3 regions of the Thermosyntropha tengcongensis genome follow, and region 2 is predicted to be linked to each of the others. Evidence: riboswitches for the same ligand, from Rfam matches in the RefSeq annotation. Region 2 holds a riboswitch; each other region holds the start of a gene.
The links. Region 2 has a riboswitch for glycine ahead of ACZ42E_RS02135 (bifunctional 5,10-methylenetetrahydrofolate dehydrogenase/5,10-methenyltetrahydrofolate cyclohydrolase). Riboswitches for the same ligand answer to the same signal wherever they lie in the genome.

Region 1 (9,894 bases), 1.0 Mb from region 2:
CAGCCAACCCCAACCGTTTGGGACAGCTTAAGGATTTGGCCTTGCAGGGCGGAATAGAGATACATGTATATGACCATCATCCGGTTATGATGGATGACCTGAAGGGGGAAATCGCGGAAACACATGAGGTAGGAGCGGCTACCACTATTCTGGTGGAAAAACTGATAGAAGCAGGGATTGATATAACTCCCTTTGAGGCCACTATTCTGGCTTTAGGCATATATGAAGACACAGGCAGCCTGCTTTTTAAATCCACTACCTGGCGGGATGCCTATGCAGTCGCTTATCTTCTGCAAAAAGGGGCTAACCTGTCGGTAATAGCTAATTTTATGGAATTTTCTTTTTCAGAAGAACAAAAAGGGCTTATGCAGGACCTTTTGCAAAATATTAAGCATTTAAACATAGGCCATACAGATATAGCGGTTGCATGTGCCTCAAGAAAAGATTTTATTCCTGGGCTTGACCTGGTGACTTACCGGCTTATGGAAGTTGAGAATAGTGAGGCTGTTTTTACCCTGGTGCTGATGGAAGGAAAGGTTAACATTGTGGGAAGGAGCCGTACCGATGCGGTTAAGGTAAATGAGGTTTTAGCGGAGTTTGGTGGCAGAGGGCATGAAAAAGCAGCATCGACAGTGATTAAGGGTAAAAGTATTGAAGAAATGCTTGCCTTGCTGGAAAAAAAGTTAAGAGAATGTGTGGTTCCCGGAATTACTGCCCGGGATATAATGTCTACTCCGGTCAAGACGGTTCCTTTGCATTTTACCATGGAAGAGGCCGGCAGGGTGATGCTGCGCTATGGCCATACCGGTATGCCGGTAGTAGATGGGGATAAGATGGTGGGGGTTATATCAAGGCGCGATGTTGATAAGGCAAGAATGCACAATTTGGGGCATGCCCCGGTTAAGGCCTTTATGAGCACTGCTGTTGAAGCAGTGTCTCCTGATACCCCGCTAAGCCAAATCCAGAAGATAATGGTGGAAAAGGATATAGGGCGGCTGCCTGTTGTAGAAGAGGGCAGGCTGGTAGGCATAGTTTCCCGGACCGATATACTTCGTACTCTGCATGGAAACGATTATCCTGAAGACCACATGATATTGTACAAGCCGGGAGGATATGAGTATTTTAACGTAAAAGAACTGCTGGAAAAGAGGATGCCGCGCGATATACTGCAGCTGTTAAAAACGGCAGGAGAACTGGCGGAAGAACTAGGTTACCAGGTTTACTGTGTTGGCGGTTTTGTTCGGGATTTACTGCTTTCTTATCCCAATTTCGATATCGACCTGGTAGTGGAAGGGGAAGGAGAAAATCTGGCCCTTAAGCTGGCAGAAAGATTAGGAGGAAGAGCCAGGGTCCATAAACGTTTTGGTACGGCAGTCGTGGTAATAAATGATGATTTTAAGATAGATGTGGCTACTGCCCGTACTGAATATTATGAATTTCCGGCTGCCTTGCCCAAAGTTGAAAAATCCTCCCTTAAAGAAGATTTATACCGCAGGGATTTTACGATAAATACTCTGGCCATTGCCCTTAATCCGGACAGATATGGTGAGCTTATCGATTATTTTGGAGGCAGGCATGATTTAGAACAAAAATATATAAGGATTTTGTATAATTTGAGTTTCATCGAAGATCCTACCCGCATAATGCGGGCAATAAGGTTTGAAAAGCGATATAATTTTACGATTGAACCTGATACCTTGCGGCTGGGCAAAGACGCTATCAGCCGCCGTATGCTGGGAAAACTTTCTGATAAAAGGATTTTTAATGAACTGGTAATAATCCTGAGTGAGCCCGATCCCTTGCCTGCCTTGAAGAGAATGATGGAGATTGGGGTTTGGCCGTATGTTCTGCCTGAAGTAGACCTGGATGCGGTGAATGAAGGTTTGCTGCGGCGTATTCCCGCGGTTGCTGCCTGGTTTAAGGAAAGGTACCATGTTCTCGATATACGAAGCTGGCTTATATATATGGGGGCTATTTTATCGTTTGCTCCCCCGGAGAGCAGAGCAGATGTTGTTAACCGTTATCCTTTCGACAAACAGGCAGTTAAGGCAATAAGGGAAATAGAAAGAGCGCGTGAAGTTATAGAGGAAATTAAAAATTGGCAGGAGATAAAACCGAGCAGGATTGACGGGGTAATTGGAGAGTGGGAACAGGAAAGCAAGATTTATCTGCTACTGTGTGTGCAGGATGAAAACATGTGGGAAAAAATAGTAGAATATATAGATAGCAAGGAGAAAACCTTCCTGGAGATAAATGGAAACGACCTTAAGGCTTTGGGTTTGAAGCCGGGTCCGGTCTATAAAAAGATACTTGACAGGCTTTATCTTATGAAACTGGATGGAATGGTAAGCGATAAAGATGATGAAATTGAAATGGTCAAAGAATGGATAAAGGAGCGTTGTATATGAATGTACCTTCTATTATTGAGATGATAACCTGGCTTCCGGCTATCTTGATTGCTTTAACTTTTCATGAATATGCTCATGGCCAGGTGGCAGACTGGCTGGGAGATAATACCCCTTATTACCAGGGACGCCTTACCCTCAATCCTTTAGCTCATATCGACTGGCTGGGGTTTTTTATGCTCATGGTTTTTAAATTCGGCTGGGCTAAACCGGTGCTGGTAAATCCTTATAATTTCAAAAATGTAGGTGTAAAAAAAGGAATGATGCTGGTTTCTTTAGCCGGGCCAGGTATGAACATACTGCTTGCTCTGGCTGGCATGCTGGCCTATAAGTTTTTGCTGCCTTTTGAGGGAGCAGAATGGGGTATATATGCCATAAGGCTTATAGAGCCTCTTATATGGATCAATCTTATTTTGGCTGCTTTCAACCTTATACCGGTACCCCCGCTGGATGGAGCCAAGATTTTGGCTGGTATTTTGCCGGATTCCGGGGCAAGAGTGATTTATTCTATGGAACAGTATGGCTTTCTTATTCTTCTGGTGCTTATTTTTACCGGGGCTACTTCAGCCATCATATGGCCACTGGTTAAAATAATTTACGGCTTTTTGCATCTTTTAGTATTTTAAAATTGAGGGATAGCTTATGGGTTATGTGGTTGATTTGGAAGTTTTCCACGGGCCTCTGGATCTTCTGCTTTACTTGATTGAGAAAAATGAAATAGATATATATGATATACCGGTAGCCCGGATAAGTGACCAGTATATAGAATATCTAAAAAAAGAAGATAGGATAAATATGGAAAGCCTGGGCGATTTTTTGCTTATGGCCTCCTATCTCCTGCAGCTTAAATCGAAGATGCTCCTTCCACGGGTATCTTTTGACGAAGAAGAAGGGGAAGAGGAGGCAGATCCAAGGGCAGACTTGGTAAAAAGCCTTCTGGAATACCGCAGGTATAAGAAGGCTGCTCTTTGGCTAGAAGCCAGGCAGGAAGGAGATATAAGAAGGGTATTTTTCCGGGAATCTCATTATGAAGTGACATTTGTTGAAGAATTGACAGTTGATACCAGAGACTTGATAAAAGCCTATAAAGCTGTTATTAGCAGGCTGCCTGAGGTGGAGGAAGGGTATGAAGTTCCAGTCGGTGATATAAATGTAGCAGAAAAAATGGAGGAAATTTTGGCTAAACTTGCAAAAAAGAAGGAGATTATTTTTCAGGAACTGTTCCATGGTATAAAATGGAGAAGAGAAGCCCTGGCTCTTTTTTTGGCTTTGCTTGAACTTATTCGTCTGGGGAAGGTTATGGCCTGTCAGGAGGCTCAGGAGATGCCGATAAAAATATTTTTGCGGGTGGAAGAAGGCTTATGATTATGCGTGATCAGATTAAAGCGGCCATCGAGGCAGTTTTATTTGTAAGGGCAGAAAAGATGAGTATAGATGAGCTGGCTGGGATTCTAAATATTGTGAAAGATGACCTTATAGTCATACTGGATGAACTTGTGCAGGAATATAATGAAGATATAAAAAGGGGTATACAGATAGTTGTTGACCAGAATGAAGTTTTTATGTGTACCAAAAAAGAATATTCAGATATTCTGGCGCGTATAAGCCGCACAGTCAAGAAAAAGCTTTCCAGGGCAGCTGTGGAGACCCTGGCCATAATTGCCTACAAACAGCCGGTAACCAGGGCAGAGATTGAAAAAATACGGGGAGTAAAGGTGGATAAGATTATATCCAGCCTGCTGGAGAAAGAGCTTATTGCTGAGGCTGGATATAAAGATGTACCGGGCAGGCCGGTTTTATATGTGACTACTGATGAATTCCTGAAACTTTTTGGCTTGTCAAGCCTTAAAGAACTGCCGGAGTTAGAGGGGGAATAGATGATGAGTGAAAGATCCTATGAAGAAGAAGTAAAAATTAAGGCAGAAAAGGCAAGGCCTTTGGCCAGGTATATGAGCAGCACCCAGGATTTGGTGGAAATGCAGATAGAAAAAGCGATGGCCAGGGGTGAATTTGATAACCTTAAAGGAGCGGGCAAACCTATCAAGTTTTATGAAAATCCTTTTGAACCTCCCGAACTGCGCATGGTTTTCAAGATACTTAAAGATAATAATTTCGCTCCTTACTGGATTGAACTGGGGAAAGAAATTGATGCCGATTTTGAAAAACTTAACCGGGAAGTTGAATATTTTAAAAAATATATACACATGTTCTTCAGCCAGAAGAGAAGCAGTCAGGCCTATAAAAATTTCGAAAAGAAAAAGGCGCATTTTTATTATGAAAGCCGCCTGGCTTTGGAACGTATAAGCAAAAAGATTGTTGACTATAATCTGCATTGCCCTACTTTCCGGGAAACCAGGGCCAATATAGTGGTAGATGATGAAATGTACAAAATAATAACAGCTATTGAAAAAGAAATCGAAAATTTAAAATAACGGCTGATGTATAACTCTTTTTAAAATATGGAAACTATTATGAAAAACAGGAGAATTAGCTAATTATGTGGGTTATATGCATCAGCCTTCTTGTTTTTCTGGCCTTGCTTGCACCTTTGAGAATAAAGGTATCTGTCAAAATAAGATTGGAAGATGAAAAAGCAAGGGTGAGTTTGCAGTTCTGCTGGGGCAGATTATGCATGAATAGCTTTACTCACAGATTGGATATAGAAAGTATTGAAAAAATCCTGCGGGAAAAAAAGTGGCTGAAGAACCGGGAAGGCTTAAATGTAGGAGATATTAGAAAAATATACCAAAAAATGTTAAGGGGAATTTTTATCGAAAGGTTTGCCTGGAAAACGACTCTGGGATTAAACAATGCTGCCTATACAGCTTTAGCGGCAGGTGTTTTGTGGATTGTAAAAGGGGTATTTTTAAGTTTTTTGAGCAGCCAAACCAGGATAAAAAAGATTTATGTTTCTGTTTATCCTGATTTTATGTTCCAGGATAAAAACTCAGAGCTTCTTTGTATAGTACGGACGGCAACCGTACATATTATTCTCATAGGAATATATATATTTTACTTGAAAATCAGGAGGTTTAGGTATGGAACAGAAAGAAACCGGCAATAACCCTCATCCTATTGAAGGATTGATGAAAACTGCCATGCAGAGCATAAAGGAAATGGTGGATGTCAATACGGTAGTAGGTGATGCCGTGGAAACCAATGATGGTACGGTTATAATTCCGGTTTCCCAGGTGGCTACAGGTTTTGTAGCCGGGGGAGGGGAATATGAACTGTCAGATGGGAAAAAAGGTGATAGCCTTCCGTTTGCAGGAGGAAGTGGAGCTGGGGTGTCGGTTAAGCCAATAGGTTTTTTGGTAGTTAGAATGAATGATGTGCGTTTGATGTCTGTAAGTGGAAATCCTCTGGCAGAAAGGATTGTAGATTTAGCCCCCCAGTTTATTGAAAAAATGGAAAGCCTCATAAAAGAGAAAAATAAGGGAAATGAAACAAAAATGCAGTAAGAGTGTCCAGAACAGTTCAAAAACTTTGAACTGTTCTATTTTTTATGGAAATTTCATAACCTTCTAGCAGGAATTTTTGCTGGGAGGGTGGGTAATGCTCAATATAATATGGCTTGTGCTCCTTGCAAGCGGGATTGTTACAGCAGCTTTTAATGGGAATATAGAAGTTGTGACAGAAGCAGCGCTGGGAGCAGCTAAAGGAGCAGTTGAAGTATGTTTTGATTTAGTGGGAGTTATGGCGTTATGGCTGGGAATAATGAAGATTGCGGAAAAAGCCGGTTTGGTAGAAAGTTTGGCCAGGGTAATGAAACCTTTGACCGTAAGGTTGTTTCCAAGCGTTCCTCCGGAACATCCAGCTATGGGGGCTATAATATTGAATTTGAGTGCTAACATGTTGGGTTTAGGCAATGCGGCTACCCCTTTTGGCATGAAAGCTATGCAGGAACTGCAGAAGTTAAATAATAACTCAAAAGAAGCCTCGGAAGCTATGTGTACGTTTTTGGCTCTTAACACTTCCTGTATAACATTGATTCCAGCCACGATTATTGGAGTCAGGCTGTCTTTTGGTTCCAGCAATCCTGCTGAAATTGTAGGGCCCTGCATTTTTGCTACGGCTTTTTCCATGCTTATAGCTGTTTCCCTTGATTACTGGTTCAGGAAGAGGATGGGGAGGATAAGATAGGTGCTTTTTGAAGTCATGAATATAATATCCAGATGGGCTATTCCTTTTTTGCTTTTTACCATTCCGGTTTATGGCCTTATAAAAAAAGTTCCGGTTTATGAAACCTTTGTGGAAGGTGCTGAAGAAGGCTTTACCACTGCTGTAAAAATAATTCCTTTTTTGGTGGGCATGATGGTTGCCATTTCGGTTTTTAGAGCTTCGGGAGCCATGGAATATTTGAGCAGTATTTTAGATCCGCTTACTTCCAAACTGGGGGCACCTTCTGAAATTTTGCCTCTGGCTATTATGCGCCCTCTTTCTGGCAGCGGGGTGTTAGGAATGGCAACTGAACTTATGCGCGTATATGGGCCAGATTCTTTTATTGGCCGCTTGGCTTCTGTGATGCAGGGAACAACCGATACTACGTTTTTTGTTTTGACTGTTTACTTTGGCTCTGTGGGTATTAAAAAATACAGATATTCGATTATTACAGGATTATCTGCTGATATAAGCGGATTTATCGCGGCTTTATATATATGCAATTTATTATACAGATAACCTTTATTTATAAATAGTTTGTGCTATTGACATGTTAAGGTGAGAAGGATATATTAAAATTGGTTTTGCGATAAAAATCACAAACTTTAAGTTAAGTAATAATGTCTGTTTTATAAAAATAGTATATATGCAGATGAAGGAAAAGGGAGAATGGGCTTGTCCCATACCGAAGGAGCAAGCTAAGCATGAATGTGCCTGATGTTTAGCGAAACTCTCAGGTAAAAGGACCGTATCCTGATGCAGCTCTGGAAAGTCTTAAAAGACGCCGAAGGAGCAAGCTGTTAAAAAGCGAATCTCTCAGGCCCATAAGACAGAGTAAAGGCATGGAGGATGTCTTATACTCTGTCTTTTTATTTTGCCTGGCTGCTTTAGATGCATAAGGCAATAAAACATATTTATGGTGAGCATTGTAAAGTAAAATCGTGGAAGTATTGAATTATATAATCCACTTAAGATAGACTGAAAACGTAGGGAATTTTGTTAATAAAATGTTAAGAAATAATTAAAAAAAGATTAAATTATGTAAAATATTTTCCAAAAAATACATATTACAGGCAAATTTCGCAGTTTGATGTGCTGTACAGAAATTTGGCGACAGCGGGAATAAAACAGGAGTTTTTAGGCAGAATAAATGTGAGATCAATTGTGGTCTAAAAAGTTTTTCTATGTTTACTAAACGTGAAGGAGGAAAGTTTATATGTCCGGTGAAATGAGCCTCAACATCAAAGACTTAAAACTGGTATCCGAGAGGCAGAAGCTGGTAGATGTATTGATGGATCCCAACCAGTATGCCGAAAAAGTTTTAAAAGGCGGAAAAGTGGTAAACGTAATTACCCGGGAGATTTATGAAGCAGATGTAGCTATCCACGGGGAATACATCTTAATGGTAGGGGACTGCTCTTCCCTTATCGGACCGAACACTGAAGTATATGACATGAAGGGCAAATATATATGCCCTGGATTTATCGATTCCCATATGCACTTTGAGAGTGCCATGCTCACCATCACTGAATTTTCCAGATTGTCCATACCTACCGGAACAACCTGTTTAATATCTGACCCGCATGAAATAGGGAACGTATTGGGCCCCATGGGAATAAAGGCTATGTGTGAAGAAGCAGCCTTAATGCCCCAGCATGTATTTTCCAGAGTACCGGCCTTAACCCCTGATTCACCTGGCCTGGAGACTGCAGGCTACAACATAACCTCCAAAGACCTGCCGGAAATGCTTAACTATCCGACCGTATCCGGGATAGGGGAAACCCAGGGAGTAAGCGCTGCCAAAGATGTATACAAACACAATCCGGCTGTATTCAGGGATACCATAGTATCAACTGTATATGCAAAAAGCCTGGGCAAAAAAGTGGACGGCAACGCGCCGGAACTCTTTGGGCCGCACCTGGCAGCACACATCATAGCAGGCGGAACCGATGTATCCTGTCATGAAACCACCACCAAAGAAGAAATGATGGAAAAACTGCGCTATGGTGTATATGTGCTGATGAGAGAAGGTTCAACCCAGAGGAACATGCCGGAATGCATAAGGGCCATAACCGAGGAAGGCATGGACTCCCGCCGTGCGATACTGGCAACCGACGACATGCTGGCCGAAGACATAGCCAAATACGGGCACATGAACGACATCATAAGAAGGACCATCAAACAGGGAGTAGACCCGGTAGAAGCCATCCAGATGGCCACCATCAACCCGGCAACCTGGCACGGCCTTGATGAACTGGGAGTACTGGCACCCGGCAAGCTTGCAGATATAGCCGTAATCGAAGGCAAACTGGAAGACATGAACGTATCCGAAGTATTCCTGAAAGGGCAGCTGGTAGCCAAAGACGGAAAACTGTTAATAGATCTTCCCAGGTACACCTATCCTGACTATGTAAAACACTCCGTAAAGAGAGCGCCGGTAAAACCGGAAGAACTCAAAGTAAAATGCGACAAAGAAGGCAAAGTAACCGTAAGGTGCATAGGGCTGATAGTAGACCAGAACCTGACTGATGCAGTAGAGGCAGAAATGGTAGCCGAAGGAGGCTATGTAAAACCGGACCTTCAGAATGACCTTCTGCCGATAGCGGTAGTAGGGAGACATGGACAGCCTGATATAGGAGCCACCTTTGTCAAAGGATTTGGCTTAACCTCCGGGGCTATAGCCGAGACCGTATCCCACGACACCCACAACATAATAGTAATGGGAACCAACTATGAAGATATGGCACTGGCTGTAAACCGGATAATAGAATTGCAGGGAGGATTAGTATTAGCCAAGGACGGAAAAGTGATCGGGGAGCTGCCGTTAAGGATAGGGGGCTTAATGACTGATGAGCATACTGCAGAAGAGCTCACAGAGATCATGAGCAACCTGACCCGGATGGCAGCAGAAGAACTTGGCTGCAAGGTACATGCACCGTTTATGCACCTGGCATTCCTCTCCCTGTCTACCAGCCCGAAATGGAAGATAACCGACAAGGGAGTAATTGATGCCAACAACTACTGTGTAATCCCGACTATCAAAGAGTAATTTCTAAAGTCGAGTTTAAGCGACAAAGGAAGGAGTGTTTTTAAAAAATGCGGAAGATTGAAATCGACCCCCGGAATTTTAACCAGCAATACGAGATTATTGATTTATCGCAGCCTATTTACCAGGGAATGCCGCTCTTCCCCATCCATCAGAAGACCTTTATCATGGTGAACCAGACCCACGAAGAGAACCAGAAGGCGACCGGTTCTCCGACCCTTGGATTCTCAGCCCGTAATCTGCTCCTCAGCGAGCATGCGGGGACTCATGTTGATGCGGTTT
Region 2 (9,894 bases):
ACCTGCAATATGGGCCATGTCTACCATGAGGTAAGCGCCGACTTTATCCGCAATTTCCCGAAATCTCTTAAAGTCTATAACCCTTGGATAAGCAGAAGAACCTGCCAGAATCATCTTCGGTTTATATTTAAGGGCTTTTTCTTCTACATCATCATAATCAATAAATCCCTGTTCATTTACCCCATAAGATACTACATTAAAATATTTTCCGGAAATATTAACCGGTGAGCCATGGGTCAAATGTCCGCCATTGGTAAGGTCCATGCCCAAAAAAGTATCTCCCGGATTCATTATGGCCAAAAATACCGCCAGGTTAGCATTAGCTCCACTGTGAGGCTGGACATTAGCATGTTCAGCCTTGAAAAGTTCTTTGGCCCGATCTATAGCCAGCTGTTCTATTTTATCAACTACATAACAGCCCCCGTAATATCTTTTGCCCGGATACCCTTCAGCATATTTGTTGGTAAGTATACTTCCCATAGTCTTGATTACTTCCATGCTGGCAAAGTTTTCAGAAGCAATCATCTCCAAACCATTCTGCTGCCTTTCCAGTTCCTCCTCAATATACTGAGCAACCAGCTTGTCCATCATAACAGAATAACTCCTCCTTTGCTAGACTTATTTTTTACGCGGAGCTAGATGTATAGCTTCGCCGTGAACATCCAGAACTGCTTCCATGATAGCTTCTCCCAGGGTAGGATGAGGATGGATAGTTCCTATAACATCCTTTATCCGCATACGGTTTTTAACCATCATGGTTCCTTCCAGGATAAGGTCACTCGCATGGGGGCCAATAATATGTACCCCAATAATTATATCATTTTCATCCGCCAAAATCTTCACCAAACCTTCTGCCTCACCCATAGTCATAGCCTTGCCGTTGGCAGCAAACTGGAACTTACCTGTTTTATAGGCTATTCCTTTACTTTGTGCTTCTTCCTCACTCATACCTACTGTGGCAATCTCAGGGAAAGTAAATATACATCCCGGTACAGCATGATAATAAACAGAAGTATTTATGCCTGCCATTTTCTCTACAGCTGCTATACCTTCTTCTGATGCCTTGTGGGCAAGCATCTGTCCTCCAATAACATCTCCTATAGCATATATCCCTTTAACACTCGTCTGATAATTTTCATCCACTTTTATAAAATCCCGTTCGGTTTCTACTCCTACTTTATCAAGATTTAACCCTTTTATGCAAGGCTTTCTTCCCGCAGACATCAAAACCAGATCAGCAGCTACGGTAAAAGGCTCTTTTTTCCCCTGAACATGTACCACAAGTTCTCTATCCTTTTTTTCTATTCTGGTTACTGCTGCACTTGTATGCACATCAACATTCTGTTTTTTAAGAAATACACCCATGCGTTTGCTTATTTCTTTATCTAAACTGCCAAGAATATTAGGCATATATTCTATAACCGTAACTTTACTGCCAAAGGCACTAAAAATACAGGCAAATTCCAGGCCAATAACCCCACCGCCAATTATAACAAACCTATCCGGAACTTCTGTAAGTTCCAGGGCTTCATCACTAGTTATAACTCCTGGCAGATCAGCTCCTTCTATCTGCAGGCGGGCAGGAACAGAACCAGTAGCTATAAGTATATTTTTGGCCTTGATTTCTTCTCCATTTACAGCTACCGCATCGGAAGCGGCCAGAGAAGCCTCTCCTTTTATAAGCTCTACACCGTTAGCCTTGAGCAGCTGTTTTACTCCGGAAACCAGATTATTTACTATACTGTCCTTTCTTGCCTTGGCCTTTTCCAAACTGAATTTAAAGCCATCAACCTGAATGCTGAACTCTTCCGCCCTTTTTAAAGTATGGATAGCTTTGGCATTTTGGAAATAGGCTTTGGTAGGTATGCATCCCCGGTTCAAACAGGTGCCGCCTACCTCATCCTTCTCTATCAGGGTTACCTGCATTCCCAGCTGGGAAGCCCGGATGGCTGCCACATAGCCACCCGGCCCTCCGCCTATTATTACTAAATCCTTCATTTCCCTGCCTCCCATTTTACAATCGGATTACGGGCTGCCCCCACTTCATCAATTCTTTTTACTACCGTAGTATGCGGGGCATTCTTGACCTTTTCCGGGTCCTCTTCCGCTTCTTTGGCAATATCGATCATGGCTTTTATAAAACTGTCCAGCCTTTCTTTACTTTCTGTCTCCGTAGGTTCAATCATCAAAGCCTCATTTACTATAAGCGGGAAGTAAACGGTCGGCGGATGATAGCCATAATCCAGAAGCCTCTTGGCTATATCCATAGTAGTAACATGGTTTTTCTCCAGCTGGAATTTGGAATTAGCTATAAACTCGTGTTTGCATAGACGGTTATAAGGTATATGGTAGTACTTGCTCAGGTGGTGCCGCAGATAATTTGCATTAAGCACAGCATTATAAGCGACATCTTTTAATCCATCCCGTCCTAAAGACTTGATATAGGTATAAGCCTTGACTACTACCCCAAAATTGCCGTAGAAATTTTTTACTTTACCTATAGACATAGGCCGGTCATAATCAAGTACATATTTATCGCCTTTTTTCTCCACCAGCGGTACTGGCAAAAATTCTGCCAAATGCGCTTTTACCCCTACCGGCCCTGAACCTGGCCCGCCTCCGCCATGCGGGGTAGCAAAAGTCTTGTGCAGGTTCAGGTGTACAATATCAAATCCCATATCCCCGGGCCGGCATACTCCCATAATGGCATTGAGGTTAGCTCCGTCATAATAGAGAAGGCCGCCACCCTCATGAACAATGGAAGCAATAGTCACAATTTCCTCTTCAAACAATCCCAGAGTATTGGGATTGGTCAGCATAAGCCCGGCCACTTCGTCATTCATCTTGGCTTTCAGGTCCTCAATATCGACCAGGCCTCTGGCATTGGATTTTACTTCTACTACATCAAAACCTACTACATTAGCAGTAGCCGGGTTAGTGCCATGTGCGGAGTCAGGCACCAGAATTTTGGTTCTCTTTTCATCTCCCCGTTTTTTATGATAAGCCTTTATTATCATTACCCCGGTCATTTCACCATGAGCACCGGCAGCTGGCTGCAGGGTAAACCTGTCCATCCCGGCAATTTCACAGCACATCTTTTCCATTTCATACATGAGCTCCAGAGCTCCCTGCACCGTTTCTTCCGGCTGATAAGGATGAATATTAGCAAATCCCGGAAGACGCGCTGCCCATTCATCAACTTTCGGATTATACTTCATGGTGCACGAGCCTAAAGGATAAAAACCGCTGTCAACACCATAAGCCTTTTTAGAAAGATCAGTAAAATGCCTTACTACTTCAACTTCACTCACTTCCGGAAGGTTTAGGCCGGTACTGCGCATAAAATCCTGAGGAATTTCTAAGGTTTCCGGAACTTCACAGGAGGGAAGGCTGAATGAATTACTGCCCGGTACATGCTTTTCAAATATAAGTTTACTCATCATTTTTCCCCTCCTAACACGGCAATCAGCTTATCAATTTCCGCTTTGGTCCGTTTTTCCGTAAAAGCCACAAGCATGGCATCCTTCAGCTCATATCCGCCTATAATACCATTGGCAAGCAGCCTGCGGTTCATTTCCCCCGGATTATCCATTTTTACAGCAAACTCCCGGAAAAATGGACCTTCATATTTAAGCTGAAAACCTTTTTTAAGAAACTCATTTTTTGCATACACTGCCATCTGGTGAGACCTTAAGGCAATGTTTTTCAATCCTTCCGGCCCTATAAGGCTTAGATAAATAGTGGCCGCCAGGGCACATAAAGCCTGGTTAGAACAGATATTGGAACTTGCCTTTTCTCTCCTTATATGCTGTTCCCTGGCCTGTAAAGTGAGGACAAAAGCCCTCTTGCCTTCGCTGTCTACTGACTGGCCTACAATCCTTCCCGGAATTTTGCGAAGGAGCTTCTCACTGGCTGCAAAAAATCCCAGATAAGGTCCGCCAAAACTTAAGCTGTTTCCTAAAACCTGCCCATCCCCTACTGCTATATCAGCTCCATATTCGGCAGGAGATTTAAGAATGGCCAGGGAAATAGGATCAACGCTCATTATCAAAAGCCCTTTGTTTTGATGTACTTTCTCAGCCAGTTCTTCAATTCCCGCTTCCAATAATCCGTAAAAATTAGGCTGCTGAACAATTACCCCGGCTGTCTCTTTATCTATCTTTTCTTTCATCGCCTCTACATCCATAAAACCGTTTCTTCCAGGCACCACTTCAAGATAGAACTTTCCTGACAGCTCATAGGTTTTTAGTATAGACAGGTTTTCCGGATGAATAGTATCCGGCACCACTATCTTTTTAGCCTTGCTAGAAGCGGCTACCTGACAGGCTTCCGCCAGGGCAGTGCCCCCATCATACATGGAGGCATTGGAAACCTCAAGTCCGGTGAGATTGCATATCATAGTCTGATATTCAAAAATGGACTGGAGTATTCCCTGGCTTATCTCTGGCTGATAAGGAGTATAGGCAGTATAAAATTCAGATCTCAGGAGAATCTGGTCCACCACCGCTGGAACAAAGTGGTCGTATGCTCCTGCCCCCAGGAAACAAGGGTATTCATCTACAGTTATATTTCGCCTGGCCTTATTGATAAGTTCGCGCCTTACTTCTATCTCGCTTAAACCAGGAGGTAAATCAAGCTCCCTTTTAAGCTTTACCTCTTCTGGAATATCAGCAAATAAATCTTCAAAAGAGCTGAACCCAATGCTTTTTAACATCTCCTCGGCTACCTGCGGAGGATTAGGAGTATATCTCATCAATATCTCCTCCCTAAAAGATTACTCTTCCTGCTCAGCGCAAAAAGCTTCATAAGCTTCCGCATTCATGAGTTTATCCAAACCAGATTTGTCTTTTATTTCGATAAGTGCAATCCAGTTAGCATAACAATCCTCATTCAGCAGTTCAGGAGACCCTTCCAGCTCTTCATTTACTTCTACTATAATGCAGGATACCGGTGTATAAACAGAAGAAACTGCTTTTACCGATTCTACCACGGCAATCCCTTCATCAGCGTCAAATTCAGCATCTACTTCCGGTAATTCAACAAAAACTATATCTCCCAAATGTTCCTGTGCATAATCCGTTATGCCTATATAAGCTTTATCTCCTTCTACTTTCAGCCATTCGTGATTTTCAGTATAAAGCAAATCTTTTTCAGTACGCATAATATATCCCTCCGTTTTTATTTATTTTTTTTGTTTCTGGTTTGTTTTTGATAAAAAGAATTTTTCATTACCCGTGCCTTTACCGGCTTATTGCGAATCATAATATCAATCTCGGTACCTTCAGAACTGTAATCTTTCTTTATCAGCGCCAGGCCTATGCTCCTGTCAAAAGTGGGAGAATGGGCACCACTGGTTACCCAGCCTATTTTTTCCCCATCTTTATATACTTCATAACCATGGCGCGGTATCCCCTTGCCTATCATTTCAAACTCAACCAGGATGCGTTTTAAGCCTTCTTCTTTCTGCCTTAAAAGAGCATTTTTGCCAATAAAATCATCTTCCGATTTAAGCTTTACAAAATATCCCAAACCTGCTTCCAGCGGGGTAATATCCTTATCTATTTCCTGCCCATATAAAGGAAGTTTGGCTTCAAACCTTAAAGTGTCGCGAGCTCCCAACCCTACTGGTACTACATCCTCACCTCCCGCTTTAAGTATCTCTTCCCAAACATGTACAGCATCTTCAGGCCTTATATAAATTTCAAAACCATCTTCCCCGGTATAACCAGTACGGGAAACTATACAGCTGACCCCAGCCACTTTTACATCCGGATTAAACCAGAAGAAATCAATGGTTTCCAGATCAGTATCCGTCAGTTTCTGCAAAATCTCCTGTGCTTTTGGCCCCTGCAGGGCAAGCTGTGCATACTGGTCAGAAACATTCTTCACTTCTACTCCAGAAAAAGCATGTTCCTTTATCCATGCAAAATCTTTTTCTACATTCGCCGCGTTTACCACCAGGAAGAAATGATGGGGATTATACTTATAGACCAACAAATCGTCTACTATTCCCCCATCTTCATAACACATCAGGGAATACATAACCTGATAGTTACTAAGCTTTTTGGCATCATTGGTAACCAGATACTGCACAAAATCTTCGGCTTTTTCCCCGGTAACTTCGATTTCTCCCATGTGGGAAACATCAAAAAGCCCGGCTTTAGTTCTTACCATGTGGTGTTCTTTGATAATTCCTTCAAACTGTACAGATAATTCCCAGCCTCCAAAATCAATAAGCTTTCCCCCATATTTCTCATGCATGGGAAAAAGGGGCGTCCTTTTAAGACTCATAACCTTTTACCTCCTTTTTAGCCATGTTGTGCTGCCAGCTGTCTTTTGAGTGCCGTTACCGTATTTTTCATTAAATAGGCAACGGTAACTGCTCCTACCCCCCCGGGTACCGGTGTTATATAACTGGCTTTCTTTAAAGCCCCCTCAAAATCAACATCACCAACAATATCCTTGCCTACTCGATTAATTCCAGCATCGATGACTATAGCCCCTTCACGGATCCATTCGCCAGGAATAAGGTTCGGTACGCCAGCTGCCACTACCAGGATTTCCGCATTGCGTACATGGTGCTCCAGCATCCCCCGCCTGGAAGTTTGATAGTGGCATATAGAAACTGTCGCTTCTTCCTTAAGCAGCATAGTGGCTACCGGCCTTCCAACGATAGAGCTGCTTCCTACTACGGTAACCTCTTTTCCTTTAAGATCAACCCCGGTCGACCTTATCAAAGCCATTATAGACTCGGCTGTACATGGATAAAGCGCTTCTGCTCCCAAAAAGAGTTTACCCATATTATAGGGAGTTACCCCTTCTACATCTTTAAGGCTGTTTATGCTCCACTGTACCTTGCGTGCATCAATATGTTCCGGAAGCGGCATATGCACCATAAGCCCATTTATAACAGGGTCGCGGTTTATGCGGTCAATCATCTTAAGAAGCCTTTCTTCGGAAGTATTGCGGGAAAGCTCAATAGTTTCATAATTTATACCAATCTGAGCTGCCAGCTTGCGCTGCGATTCCTTGTAAACAGCAGTCGCCGGATCATTCCCAACTTCAATCGTCATAAGGAAAGGTGCTACATGCTGTTTCTTGAGTTCCTCTATTTCAGCAGCAACTTCAGACAAAATCTGATCTCTTATCACTTTGCCGTAAAGCAGATTAGCTTTCTTAACATCATAAAGAGCATTCACTTTCCTTCTGCCTCCTCTTTGCTTTATTTTAGCTTTCCCTTTTAAACAGGTGGTATACAATGATGTCTATATCGGAAGTAAAAAAACGGTGAGCCTATAATATTATGTAAAATGTGTATACATAAAAAATTTCGACAGGGAAGAAAATGTGGCATTTTCTTCCCTGTCGAAATTGCTTCTTCAGGGCTTCGTCTGGATATGATCCTTTTGCCTGAAAGTTCCACCTTTGATTATGCCGATCAAAGGCTTGCCTCTTCGGCGATTTTTTAAAAAATCCTCTCTCATATCCTTCATCCGAAAGTATTCAGTTTTATTGAAAATAAAAATCCAATTCATAGAATTAACTCTTTATTTACATCTTTTGGACAATTATATAAAATTCTTCTTCCTCTTGACAAGACTTTTTTAAGTTAAAATTTTCACAACTTTATTTATATTCAAAATATTATTTTTCGATTAATTTGATATCAAAATAATCTTTTCCCGTGTCGATAAGCATATATGTACCTTTTAATCTTTGTCTGGGCTTTGCTGGGCTGCCTGGGTTTAAAAAAAGTATATCACCAATCCTCTCACAAAAAGGCACATGGGTATGTCCAAATATTACTACATCAGCCTCAACTTCCAGTGCCCTGTAATAAAGAGCATTTAAACCTTCCTTTACCCGGTACTGATGCCCGTGCAGAAGATAAACTTTTTTACCCCCTATATCAATATATTCTTCCAGAGAAGCCCCGGTCTTTCCGTTTATAAGGTCACAGTTCCCCAGAACACCGGTAAATCCAATCCTGGCCTCCCTGGCTAACCTTATTGCATCATCATAATAATCACCGGTAAATAAAAAATATTCAACTTCCTGCCTTTTAAGCATGGCAGCCAGATGATCTATGTTGTTGTGGGTATCCCCTAAAACAGCAATTCTTTTGTAATCCAAAGCCTTCCACATCATACATCCCTGCTTACAAGTTCCTTGATAACAGCCACCGCTTTCGCCAAGGCTTTTCCTCGATGGCTTATTCGGCTTTTTTCCCCGGCATCAAGTTCAGCAAAGGTAGCATTATAACCTTCCGGAATAAAAAGTGGATCATAGCCAAAACCTTTGTCTCCACGCGGAGCAAAAGCTATTTTCCCTTCACATTCGCCTCTTACTGTAAAAGTTTCTCCTTCTGGTGTACAAATAGCTATAACACATACAAATCTGGCAGTTCTTCTATCCTCTGGAATATCTGCAAGCATTTTCAAAAGCTTCAGGTTATTCTGCTCATCAGTTGCTTTTTCTCCTGCAAAACGAGCGGAATAAACCCCCGGCCTGCCATCCAGAGCATCTACCATCAAACCGGAATCATCAGCCAAACATATATATCCAGTAATTTTAGCCGTTATGGAAGCCTTTTTAACCGCATTTTCTTCAAAAGTAGCGCCATCTTCTTCAATCTCCGGCACTTCTACATCTATTTCTTCCAGCGTAATAACCTGTACCTTAAGGTCAGACAGTATCTCCGCAAGTTCCTTCTTCTTCTTCTGATTCCTGGTCATAAGGAGTATCTTTCTCATATTTTATCTCTCCTACAATTTCTTTTTGCATTTCAATAAGCCTTTCTATGCCTGCTGCTGCCAAAGCAAGCATATCATCAAGCTCTTCCCGGCTAAAAGGCCTTCCTTCTCCTGTTCCCTGCACCTCAACAAATTCTCCCTTTCCGGTCATCACCACATTCATATCTACTTCAGCTGCTGAATCTTCTGCATATTCCAGGTCCAGAATGGGTACCCCCTCATAAATACCTACACTGATAGCTGCCACATAATCTTTAATCGGTATCGTCTCAATAACCCCTTCATTTTTGAGCTTCTGCAGGGCTAAAAACAAAGCGACAAAACTGCCAGTTATGGAAGCAGTTCTGGTCCCTCCATCTGCCTGGATAACATCACAGTCAATCCAGACGGTTCGTTCTCCCAAAGCATTAAGATCTACTATCCCCCTTAATGCTCTGCCGATAAGCCTTTGGATTTCTGAAGTGCGCCCGCTTATCCTTCCTTTGCTTACTTCCCGCGGCGTCCTGGTAACTGTTGATGCAGGCAGCAGGGAATATTCAGCAGTAACCCACCCGCTTCCCGTACCTTTCAGAAAAGGAGGAACTTTATCTTCGATAAAAGCCGAACACAATACCCTGGTATCTCCCACCTCAATAAGCACTGAGCCATCAGGATGTTTTACAAAACCCGGGATAATCCTTACCGGTCTCATTTCATCAGCTGCACGGTTGCTAGGCCTTTGCATAAAATACCTCCATAACGTTTATTTTTTCCATAAGTTTCTATTCCCTATTATAAATATTATTTCCTTTTGCATCTATAGCCACAATACACGGGAAATTTTCCACCTTTAATTTCAGCAGTGCCTCCGGACCCAAATCCTTATAGGCTATCACTTCCACCTCTTTTATTTTGTGTGCCAAATAAACTCCAGCTCCTCCCACTGCTGCCAGATAGACAGAGCCATATTTTTTCATGGCTTCGATTACCTCAGCTGAACGTTCTCCCTTGCCGATCATCACCTTTAGCCCACAGCTTAAAAGAAGGGGCGTATAACTGTCCATCCTGCCACTGGTAGTCGGTCCGGCAGAACCAATAATTTTTCCCGGGGGAGCAGGACAGGGCCCTACATAATATATTATCTGCCCTTTAATATCAAACG
Region 3 (9,894 bases), 1.0 Mb from region 2:
TAACCAACAGCGAGCACTACTGCAATCTGGACAAGGTAGCAGGCAAGCGGTTTATATACATCGGTCTGCCGCTCAAAATCAAGGATGGGTCCGGTTCTCCCATCCGGGCTATTGCTCTTCTGCCCAAAAATCAGAAATAAGCTGTCTTTGGACCATGGGTTAGAAAAAGTAGCTTGTCAGCAACAATTAGAAGCTGCAGTTTTTATGGAAAAAGAGGATGAAGAATAAGTAAAAAACAGGGATTAAGGCTTAAGTCCTTAATCCCTGATAGAAATAAAATGCAAGGAGGAGACCTTAATTGAAGAAGTATATTCATGCCGTACCTAATTTCAGCGAAGGAAGGCGCATGGAAGTAGTAGAAGCGATTGTGGCACCCTTAAAAGGGGTACCGGGAGTAAAGCTTATTGACTACTATCCGGATTATGACTTTAACCGCACCGTAGTAGAAGTGATAGGAGAGCCGGAACCTTTAAAAGAAGCTCTTTTGCAGATGGCCGGCAAAGCCTATGAACTTATCAATATGGAGGAACAGCAGGGAAGCCATCCGCGCATAGGGGCCCAGGATACTATTCCCATCTTCCCCCTGGCCAACATAACCCTGGAAGAGTGCGTACAGCTGGCAGAAGAGATTGGACAGGAAATATACAACCGCTATAAAGTGCCGGTATATTTCAGCGGCGAAAACGCCCGCAATGAACAGAGAAAAGACCTGGCTTTCATAAGAAAAGGGCAGTATGAAGGATTAAAAGAGGTAGCCCATACCCCGGAAAGGGCGCCGGACATTGGGCCTGCCGCTCTGCATCCGACAGCGGGGGCAACTATTGTCAGTGCAGCCATGAGAGGGCTTACCGCAGTAAACATAATCCTGAACACCGACAATTTAGAAATAGCCAAGACCATAGCCAAGATGATGAGAGGTCCGTCTGGCGGATTCTCCACCGTACGCGCGGTAGGATTCCGTCTGGAAGACAGGAATCAGGTGGCAGTATCCATGAACATGTTCGATACCGATGCTACACCGATATACAGAGCCCTGGAAGTAGTAAAATTCGAAGCAGCCAGATATGGCCTGGAAGTAGTAGGAACCCAGATAGTAGGGACTGTACACCTGGATGCCCTGCTTAACTGTGTGGAATACTACCTGCGGCTGGTAGACTGGGACCGCAAGCAGATTATTGAAAATCACCTGATTGGGCTGTAAGGGGGAAGAGGAATGTTAGTAGAAATGAAAGTAAAAGAATTTATAGCTGAACTGGCTTCAGACTCTCCAGCTCCTGGTGGTGGAAGTGTATCGGCAGTATCAGGAGCCTTAGCAGCAGGACTTGTTGCCATGGTATGTCGCTTGACTATTGGCAAAAAAGGATATGAAGAAGTACAGAGCGAAATGGAGCAGGCTCTTGCTAAAGCTGAGGCTTTACATCAAAAATTGACCCAGCTGGTTGATGATGATACTAATGCCTTTAATGAAGTAATGGCAGCTTTCAAAATGCCAAAAGAAACTGAAGAAGAAAAAGAAGCGAGAAAAGCTGCTATTCAGGAAGCTTATAAAAAAGCAGCGGATGTACCTTATACCATTGCTAAAACCTGTCTGGAAGTTTTGACTTTGGCTGAAGGTATTGTAAATAAAGTCAATACTAATGCTATAAGCGATATCGGGGTTGCTTCCCTGGCAGCTCATACCGGACTGGAAGGAGCAGTAATGAATGTAAAGATAAATCTGCCTTCCATCAAGGATGAAGCATATGTAAATAATAGAAAGAAAGAAATTGAGGAGTTTTTAAAGCAAGGCGGCGCGAGCAAGGACAAAATTTATCAAGCAGTATGCAAGATGTTAGAAGCGTAAATTAATGAGAACGGCTTTTATTGAGATCGGGTTTAAAAATTAATAATTTCGGATGACAGAAGCGAGAGAATTAAGGTGAAATCCTTATACCGAAGGAGCAAGCCAGATATACTGCATCCGGTATCTGGTGAAACTCTCAGGTCGGCGTATCGCTTCTGGACGAAACTCTGGAGAGTCGTAAGACACCGAAGGAGCAAGCCTTATTCTTAATAGGGCGAATCTCTCAGGTTAGGGAACAGAGGACAAGGATCACCTATAAAGTCTTCTGTTCCTTTTTTAAGTCATTTTTGGAGGAATTTTTATGTATCGGGACGAGGTTTTAATAATAACTAACAACCCGATGGTTAAAAATATAGATAAGTATGAAATATGCTGGGTGGAAGGAACCTCACAGGCTGTTTATTATACGGCTTTAAATTTTGTTGGTACGGGACACAAGCTGCTTTCCCATCCTTTGGCGGGCAGTATTAAGCCTAACCAGAATCCGTATCGTTCGATTGTAGTGAGCAAAAAACAGGGATTGCCGGATGAAAATGATTTAAAGATTATAAATCATGCGCTGGAAAAAGTTGAGGTTATGGCTGCCGAGGCTACTCGTCCTGATTTAAAAGTAAACTATGCTGAAGATTTTCAGCTGGTTGATAAAGAACTGCTTTTAAATGCATTGGATTCATTACTTGAAAGGTAGGTGACCTAAAAATATGGAGAATGTATATGATCTTCTGGTATTAGGTGGAGGGCCGGCAGGACTTTCTGCTGCCATGTATGGAGCAAGAGGAAGATTAAAAACCGCCATAATTGAAAAAGGACGTCCTGGTGGACAGGCTGCCACCACTTCCGAACTTGAGAACTATCCTGGATTTGGACGGGGAACAACCGGACCCGGACTTACGGAAGCCATGCTCAACCATGCTTTAGATTTCGGAGCTGAACTTATAAAAGACACTATTGTTTCCCTGGACCTCAAATCCAATCCTAAAAAGGTAGTAGGGAGAAAAGGGGAATATTACGGAAAAGCAGTTGTTTACGCTTTAGGCGCAGTGCCCAGAATGCTGAATGTGCCTGGCGAAGGGAAACTTCGGGGTAAAGGCGTAAGCTACTGCGCAACCTGTGATGCTGACCTTTTCGAAGAACTGGATGTAGTAGTGGTAGGCAGCGGGGATGCTGCAGTGGAAGAAGCTGAGTACCTTACCAAATTTGCTGAGAATGTAACGGTTATAGTAATTCATGAAGAAGGCAAAGTAGATGCCAACAAAGTATCAGCCGAGAGAGCCTTTAAGAACCCCAAGATTAAATGGATATGGAACTCAACCGTAAAATCCATAAATGGGGATGAACTGGTAGAAAGCGTAACTTTAAAGAACATCAAGACCGGAGAAGAAACCGAATATCCGACGAACGGGGTATTCATCTTCATAGGTACCCAGCCCATGAGTGAGCTGGTAAAAGACCAGTTAGAGCTCAATGCCCAGGGATATATCATAACCGATGAAAAGATGGCAACCAACATAGAAGGAGTATTTGCAGCAGGAGATGTAAGAGCCAAATATTTAAGGCAGGTAGTAACAGCTGCAGCAGATGGAGCAATAGCAGCGGTAGCGGCCGAGAAGTATGTGCATGAAACCGATTTGTGGGAAAAAGAAGTGTTAAAGGCCGAAAAGCCTGTACTGGTAGCTTACTACAACCCGACCGATATGGAAGGAACCGAAAAGATAGGGATAGTGGACCAGTTTGTAAGAGAGAACAACGACAAGCTGTCGCTGGTAAAAGTGGACGCTACCCGTAATGAGCTGGTAGAAAGGCGTTATGGCATAGACAAGAACAGGCTGCCTTTGGTGCATCTCTTTGTAAATGGGGAGATCAAGGCAGAGACTTATGATTTAAGCGTAGAAGGCTTAAAAGCGATAACCAATCTATAAAAAAGGAGGAGTGAAGAGATGAGTGCCAAGCTTCTGGAAGTAGATAAGGACAACTTTGAACAGGAAGTGTTAAATGCTGAAGGGGTAGTAATGGTAGACTGGTGGGGCCCCAAATGTGAGAAGTGCCTTGAGCTCATGCCGTATGTAGAAGAACTGGCTGAGAAATACCAGGGCAGGATGAAATTCTGTTCCTGCAACACCCAGGGGAACAGGAGGCTGGCGATAAGCCAGAAGGTATTGGGACTGCCGGCTATGCTCTTCTATAAGAATGGAGAAAAGATAGATGAGCTTTCCGGTCAGGATATTACCCCGGAAGATATAGAAGAAAAGATTAAAAAGTATGTTGAATAGTCTGGAGGGATAAGGATGCGATTAGAACTTGGCAATATTCATGTCAAGGATGTTAAATTCGGGGATAAGACCGAATTTAAAGATGGTGTAGTTTATATTAACAAGGATGAACTTTTAAAAGAAATACAGGATGAACGCTTTTCAAAAATTGATGTAGAAATTGTACGCCCTGGTGACTCAGTAAGAATTTGTCCGGTAAAAGATGTTCTGGAACCGAGGGTTAAGGTTTCCGGTAATGGCCAGGTTTTCCCCGGTTTCTTTGGCAATGCTGAAATTGTAGGGTCAGGAAGAACCCATGTTTTAAAAGGTATGACTGTTTTAACGGTAGGTAAGATCGTCGGCTTCCAGGAAGGAATTATCGATATGACCGGACCGGGAGCAGATTATACACCTTTTTCCAAAACTATAAATGTAGTAATACTGGTTGATAAGGTGGAAGGTTTACAGCAGCATGAACATGAAGCAGCTGTAAGAATGGCTGGACTTAAAGCTACCCGCTATATAGCTGAAGTAGCCAGAAATGTAGAACCTGATGAAATTAAAGTATATGAAACCAAGCCTTTATTTGAACAGCTTAAAGAATATCCTGACCTTCCCAAGGTTGCTTATGTTTACATGCTGCAGAGCCAGGGACTTATGCATGACACCTATCTTTATGGTGTAGATGCCAAACAGATTTTGCCAACTTTCATTTATCCGACGGAAGTAATGGATGGGGCTATTATAAGCGGTAACTGCGTATCTTCATGTGACAAAAATACTACTTTCCATCACATGAATAACCCCATTATATATGATCTCTATGAAAGACATGGCAAGGATTACAACTTTATAGGCGTTATCTGCACCAATGAAAATGTTACCCTGCTTGATAAAGAACGTAGCTCGAACTTTACTGCCAAACTGGTAGAATATCTGGGTGTTGACGGGGTAATTATCAGTGAAGAAGGCTTTGGTAATCCTGATGCTGACCTTATAATGAATTGCCGCAAGATTGCTGCTTTAGGTGTTAAAACTGTTTGTGTAACTGATGAATATGCAGGAAGAGATGGAGCTTCCCAGTCACTGGCAGATTCCCATCCTTCTGCTGACGCGGTAGTAAGTGGCGGAAATGCTAATGAAGTAATTACTCTGCCCAAATTAGACCGTGTAATAGGCTACATCGATGCCGTTAACGTAATTGCTGGTGGCTTTGATGGTTCATTGGCAGAAGACGGTTCTATAACTGTTGAGATACAGGCTATTACTGGTGCTACTAACGAATTAGGTTACAACAAAATGGGAGCTTTGGGCTTCTAATTTTTAAAAATAATATAGAGAGTTAGAGGAAGGAGAGTGTTTTTAATGGATAAGAGCTTTTTTGAAAATAAAAAAATCTGTATATTAGGTGACCGTGACGGTATTCCTGGTCCGGCTATCGCTGCCTGCATGGAAACTATAGGAGGAGAAATAATCTTCACCAGCACTGAGTGCTTCGTCTGAACTGCAGCCGGGGCCATGGACATGGCCAATCAAGCTCGTATTAAAGAAGCTGCTGAAAAATACGGCAATGAAAATGTAATCGTGGTAATTGGTGCTGCTGAAGCAGAATCTGCTGGATTAACAGCTGAAACTGTAATGGTTGGCGACCCGACTATGGCAGGTCCTTTGACCGGAGTAGAGCTTAAACTGAAAGTATTCCACATTTTCGAGCTTAAGGACCTTATTGATCCTCAGGTTTATGAAGAACAGCTCGGCATGATGGAAATGGTCTTAGATGTAGATGCTCTTTGTGCCGAAATGGAAAATATCAGAAAAGAATGTGGATGTTAATTGGCTAAGAAAAGGAGTTGAAAAGAAAAATGGCAGAGATCAGGGTTGTCCATTATTTGAACCAGTTCTTTGGTCAAATAGGTGGAGAAGAAAAAGCTGATATAGCTCCCTTGAAACAGGATGGACCTGTAGGACCGGGTACTGCGCTGCAGCAGGCTTTAGATCCGGATATGAAAATAGTGGGAACTGTAATATGTGGAGACTCTTATTTTAATGAAAATACAGAGACAGCTTTAAATGAAGTAATTGAAATGATTGCCAGCTTTAAACCGGACATCGTGGTTGCAGGACCTGGATTTAATGCTGGACGTTATGGAATGGCATGTGGCGCTGTATGTAAAGCGGTACAGGAAAGACTTAATATTCCGGCTCTGACTGGACTTTATGAAGAAAATCCTGGAACCGATATGTATAAAAAAGATGTTTATATTATCAAAACCGGTAATTCAGCTGCCCAGATGAGAAAAGCGATTCCTGCCATGGCCAAGCTGGCAGTGAAACTGGCAAAAGGACAGCCAATTGGCTCACCTGATGAAGAAGGCTACTTTGCCAAAGGGGTACGCAAAAACGTATTCCATGAAAAGAGAGGTTCTGCCCGTGCTGTTGATATGCTGGTAGCTAAATTAAAAGGCGAGCCTTTCAAAACTGAATATCCCATGCCGGTTTTTGACCGCGTAAAACCGCGTCCAGCAGTTAAAGACTTGAGCAAAGCCAAGATTGCTCTGGTTACTTCCGGCGGTATTGTACCGAAAGGGAACCCTGACCGCATTGAATCTTCCAGTGCTTCCAAATACGGAAGGTATGATATAACCGGCGTAACTGACCTTACTGCTGAAACTTATGAAACTGCTCATGGTGGATATGACCCGGTTTATGCTAATCAGGATGCCGACCGGGTACTGCCGGTAGATGTTCTGCGTGAAATGGAAAAAGAAGGCATAATCGGCAGCCTGCACAATGTTTTCTATACTACAGTTGGGAATGGTACTTCCGTTGCCAACTCCAAAAAATTCGCCCATGAAATAGCCCTGGAACTTAAGGAAGCTGGAGTGGATGCGATTATACTCACCTCTACCTGAGGTACCTGTACCCGTTGCGGTGCAACGATGATAAAAGAACTGGAAGATGTAGCAGATGTACCTGCTGTACACATCTGTACGGTAGTTCCCATTTCCAAGACCGTTGGAGCTAACCGCATAGTTCCGGCAGTCGCCATTCCTCATCCGCTGGGTGATCCCAGAATGAGTGCGGAAGAGGAAAAAGCCTTGAGAAGAAAAATTGTGGAAAAAGCTCTTAAGGCTTTGTGCACTGATGTTGACGACCAGACGGTTTTCTAAATTTATAAGTCTAAGAGGGTTAGGCCTTTTAAAGGCTTAACCCCTTATATAAATAAAATGTAAAGGAGGTAAAAGCTTTGAGCTATCCAGTAATCAAAGCAGCTTCTTATGTACTGGTACATGCACCTAACATACTGTTAGAGCATGGGACAACCATCACATCAGAGAAACTGTTGAACCCTGATTCCGAATATTTAAAAGCCCTTCCCAAGCATTTAAGGAGCTTTGAAGATGCAGTAAACTATGCTCCCAATCAGGTATATATAGGCAACATGAAGCCGGAAGACTTAAGGAACCATCCTTCCCCCTGGTACCAGAACCCGGTTAATGGGAGCAGAGATGGCAAATACGGTGAAATCATGCCGGAAGATGAATTTTACGGCTTAATGAAAATAGTAGACCGCTTCGATCTGGTAGAATTATCCCCTGAATTTGCAAGCGAGATCAAACCAAAAATAGAAGCCAGGAACCTTTTCAGCGCCAAACAGCTTGCTGCCCTGGACAAGACCAGAGACCTGGCAGAAATAGAAAAAATGGTAGAAAAACACGAAGCAGACGGCTTATACCTTGACGGCAAGCTGGTAGGGTGTGTAAGAGCAGCACATGAAACCGACATCAACCTTTCCGCCCACGTAGTGTTCGAGAACCTGGTATCCAAAGCATCCGGAGCATTGGCCCTGGCCAACCTTATAAAAAAACACGGCATAAATCCCCTGGACATAGATTATATAATTGAGACCTCCGAAGAAGCAGTAGGAGACATGAACCAGAGAGGCGGAGGGAACCTGGCCAAAGCCATAGGGGAAGTATGCGACCTTATGAATGCCACCGGCTGTGATATAAGAGGATTCTGTGCAGGTCCTTCCCACGGCATAGTAAACGCATGTGGCTTAATAAAAGCTGGGATATTCAAAAACGTAGTAGTAATGGCTGGAGGATCCTCAGCCAAACTGGGCATGAACAGCCGTGACCATGTCAAAAAAGGGATGCCGGCATTAGAAGACATGGTAGGAGGCTATGCCGTATTAATAAGTGCCAACGATGGACAAAGCCCGGTAGTAAGGACCGACATAGTAGGGAGACACAAAATAGCATCCGGCTCTTCCCCGCAGGCAGTAATGCAGGCCATAGTAGTAGACCCCTTGGAAGAAAACGGATTAAAAATAACCGACATAGATGTATTTGCACCGGAACTGCAGAATCCTGAGCTGACTGTACCAGCAGGAGCAGGAGATGTCCCCCTTGCCAACTACAAAATGATAGGAGCCATGGCAGTCAAAAAAGGAGAAATAGACAAAGCCGAACTGGCAAGCTTTGCTGAAAAACATGGAGTGCCTGGATTTGCACCTACCCAGGGACATATACCGTCCGGAGTACCCTTAATAGGACATCTCATAGATGACATAAAAGAAGGCAAAAAACAGAGAGGCATGATAATAGGAAAAGGCAGCTTATTCCTGGGAAGAATGACCGACCTCTTCGATGGAATAAGCTTCATAATAGAGAAAAACAGCGGCAAGATTGAAGAAACCAAACAGGACAGCGAAGAGTTAAAACAGCAGATAAGAGAAATAATAGCAGAAGCCATAAAAGAAGCAGCCGAATCTCTTGCCGGGAGGTGATAAAATGACAGAACAGGCCAAAAAAATAGCAGTAGAAGTACTAAAAGAAACGGCAGAGATGATAAAAACCGGAAAAGGGAAAGCGGCAGTAAAAATAGGCTTAACCACCTACGGGAGTGAAGTAGGTGCAGAAGCTCTGATAAAAGGGGCCAAAGAAGCCATGAAAAAAGATTCCAGCCTGGAAGTAGTAATAATAGGCCCCTGTCCTGATGAGAGCCTGAAAAACTATCCAGCAGAAGACGAAGACAGCGTACACCGGATATTGGAGGACCTGTTAGACAGTGGGGAAATACAGGGAGCAGTAACCATGCACTATCCCTTCCCCATAGGAGTATCAACCGTAGGGAAAATAATAACCCCGTATAGAGGAAAACCCATGTATATAGCGACCAGTACCGGAACCAGTGATGTAAACCGTGTACAGGCCATGGTAAAAAATGCCGTATATGGGATAGCGGTGGCCAAAGCAGATGGCATAGAAGAGCCGACAGTAGGGATATTAAATATAGAAGGAGCAAGACAGGTAGAAAGACATCTAAAAGCCATGCAGGAGAGAGGCTATCGGTTCAAGTGGGGAGAATCAGCCAGAAGTGATGGAGGGCAGGTATTAAGAGGGAACGACCTCATAATAGGAAGTGTAGATGTACTGGTAACCGACACCTTGACCGGGAATGTACTCATGAAGCTTTTCAGTGCTTACAACAGCGGGGGAAGCTATGAGACATTAGGATATGGATACGGGCCTGGAGTAGGCAAAGGATTTGACAGACTGATCCATATATTATCAAGAGCTTCCGGGACTCCGGTAGTAGCCAATGCGATAGAATACTGCGCCTCCATGGTAAGAGGAAAATTTCTGAAAATAAAAGAAGAAGAGATAGCCAAAGCCGAGAAAGCAGGCTGGATAGTAGAAACAGCCAAAGAAGCGAAAGAAGGAAAAGAAGAAGTGGAAATGCCGCCGGAGAAAGTGGTAGAGAGCCAGATAAGCGGAATTGACATACTGGAAATGG

Region 1: another riboswitch for glycine. It lies ahead of ACZ42E_RS07055 (adenine deaminase); the one in region 2 lies ahead of ACZ42E_RS02135 (bifunctional 5,10-methylenetetrahydrofolate dehydrogenase/5,10-methenyltetrahydrofolate cyclohydrolase).
Region 3: another riboswitch for glycine. It lies ahead of ACZ42E_RS07035 (GrdX family protein); the one in region 2 lies ahead of ACZ42E_RS02135 (bifunctional 5,10-methylenetetrahydrofolate dehydrogenase/5,10-methenyltetrahydrofolate cyclohydrolase).

What each region holds. Positions count from the first base shown of each region.
Region 1 covers NZ_AP042437.1:1,480,604-1,490,497, reverse strand. Annotated here, with positions in the region: gene ACZ42E_RS07100 (CBS domain-containing protein) at 1-2,408, shown strand, start outside; gene ACZ42E_RS07095 (site-2 protease family protein) at 2,384-3,031, shown strand; gene ACZ42E_RS07090 (segregation and condensation protein A) at 3,048-3,770, shown strand; gene scpB (SMC-Scp complex subunit ScpB) at 3,767-4,282, shown strand; gene ACZ42E_RS07080 (DnaJ family domain-containing protein) at 4,283-4,837, shown strand; gene ACZ42E_RS07075 (DUF2953 domain-containing protein) at 4,903-5,469, shown strand; gene ytfJ (GerW family sporulation protein) at 5,444-5,866, shown strand; gene ACZ42E_RS07065 (nucleoside recognition domain-containing protein) at 5,961-6,548, shown strand; gene ACZ42E_RS07060 (spore maturation protein) at 6,564-7,085, shown strand; glycine riboswitch at 7,219-7,325, shown strand; glycine riboswitch at 7,329-7,401, shown strand; gene ACZ42E_RS07055 (adenine deaminase) at 7,783-9,615, shown strand; gene ACZ42E_RS07050 (cyclase family protein) at 9,663-9,894, shown strand, end outside.
Region 2 covers NZ_AP042437.1:449,617-459,510, reverse strand. Annotated here, with positions in the region: gene ACZ42E_RS02165 (serine hydroxymethyltransferase) at 1-591, opposite strand, end outside; gene lpdA (dihydrolipoyl dehydrogenase) at 619-1,998, opposite strand; gene gcvPB (aminomethyl-transferring glycine dehydrogenase subunit GcvPB) at 1,995-3,440, opposite strand; gene gcvPA (aminomethyl-transferring glycine dehydrogenase subunit GcvPA) at 3,440-4,753, opposite strand; gene gcvH (glycine cleavage system protein GcvH) at 4,775-5,161, opposite strand; gene gcvT (glycine cleavage system aminomethyltransferase GcvT) at 5,179-6,291, opposite strand; gene ACZ42E_RS02135 (bifunctional 5,10-methylenetetrahydrofolate dehydrogenase/5,10-methenyltetrahydrofolate cyclohydrolase) at 6,309-7,199, opposite strand; glycine riboswitch at 7,389-7,493, opposite strand; gene ACZ42E_RS02130 (metallophosphoesterase) at 7,645-8,133, opposite strand; gene ACZ42E_RS02125 (XTP/dITP diphosphatase) at 8,145-8,753, opposite strand; gene rph (ribonuclease PH) at 8,686-9,477, opposite strand; gene ACZ42E_RS02115 (Fe-S-containing hydro-lyase) at 9,515-9,894, opposite strand, start outside.
Region 3 covers NZ_AP042437.1:1,470,338-1,480,231, reverse strand. Annotated here, with positions in the region: gene ACZ42E_RS07050 (cyclase family protein) at 1-140, shown strand, start outside; gene ftcD (glutamate formimidoyltransferase) at 299-1,201, shown strand; gene ACZ42E_RS07040 (cyclodeaminase/cyclohydrolase family protein) at 1,214-1,843, shown strand; glycine riboswitch at 1,896-2,005, shown strand; glycine riboswitch at 2,009-2,084, shown strand; gene ACZ42E_RS07035 (GrdX family protein) at 2,145-2,531, shown strand; gene trxB (thioredoxin-disulfide reductase) at 2,545-3,762, shown strand; gene trxA (thioredoxin TrxA) at 3,781-4,113, shown strand; gene ACZ42E_RS07020 (glycine/sarcosine/betaine reductase component B subunit) at 4,129-5,412, shown strand; gene grdA (glycine/sarcosine/betaine reductase complex selenoprotein A) at 5,458-5,925, shown strand; gene grdB (glycine reductase complex selenoprotein B) at 5,955-7,262, shown strand; gene grdC (glycine/sarcosine/betaine reductase complex component C subunit beta) at 7,340-8,884, shown strand; gene grdD (glycine/sarcosine/betaine reductase complex component C subunit alpha) at 8,889-9,894, shown strand, end outside.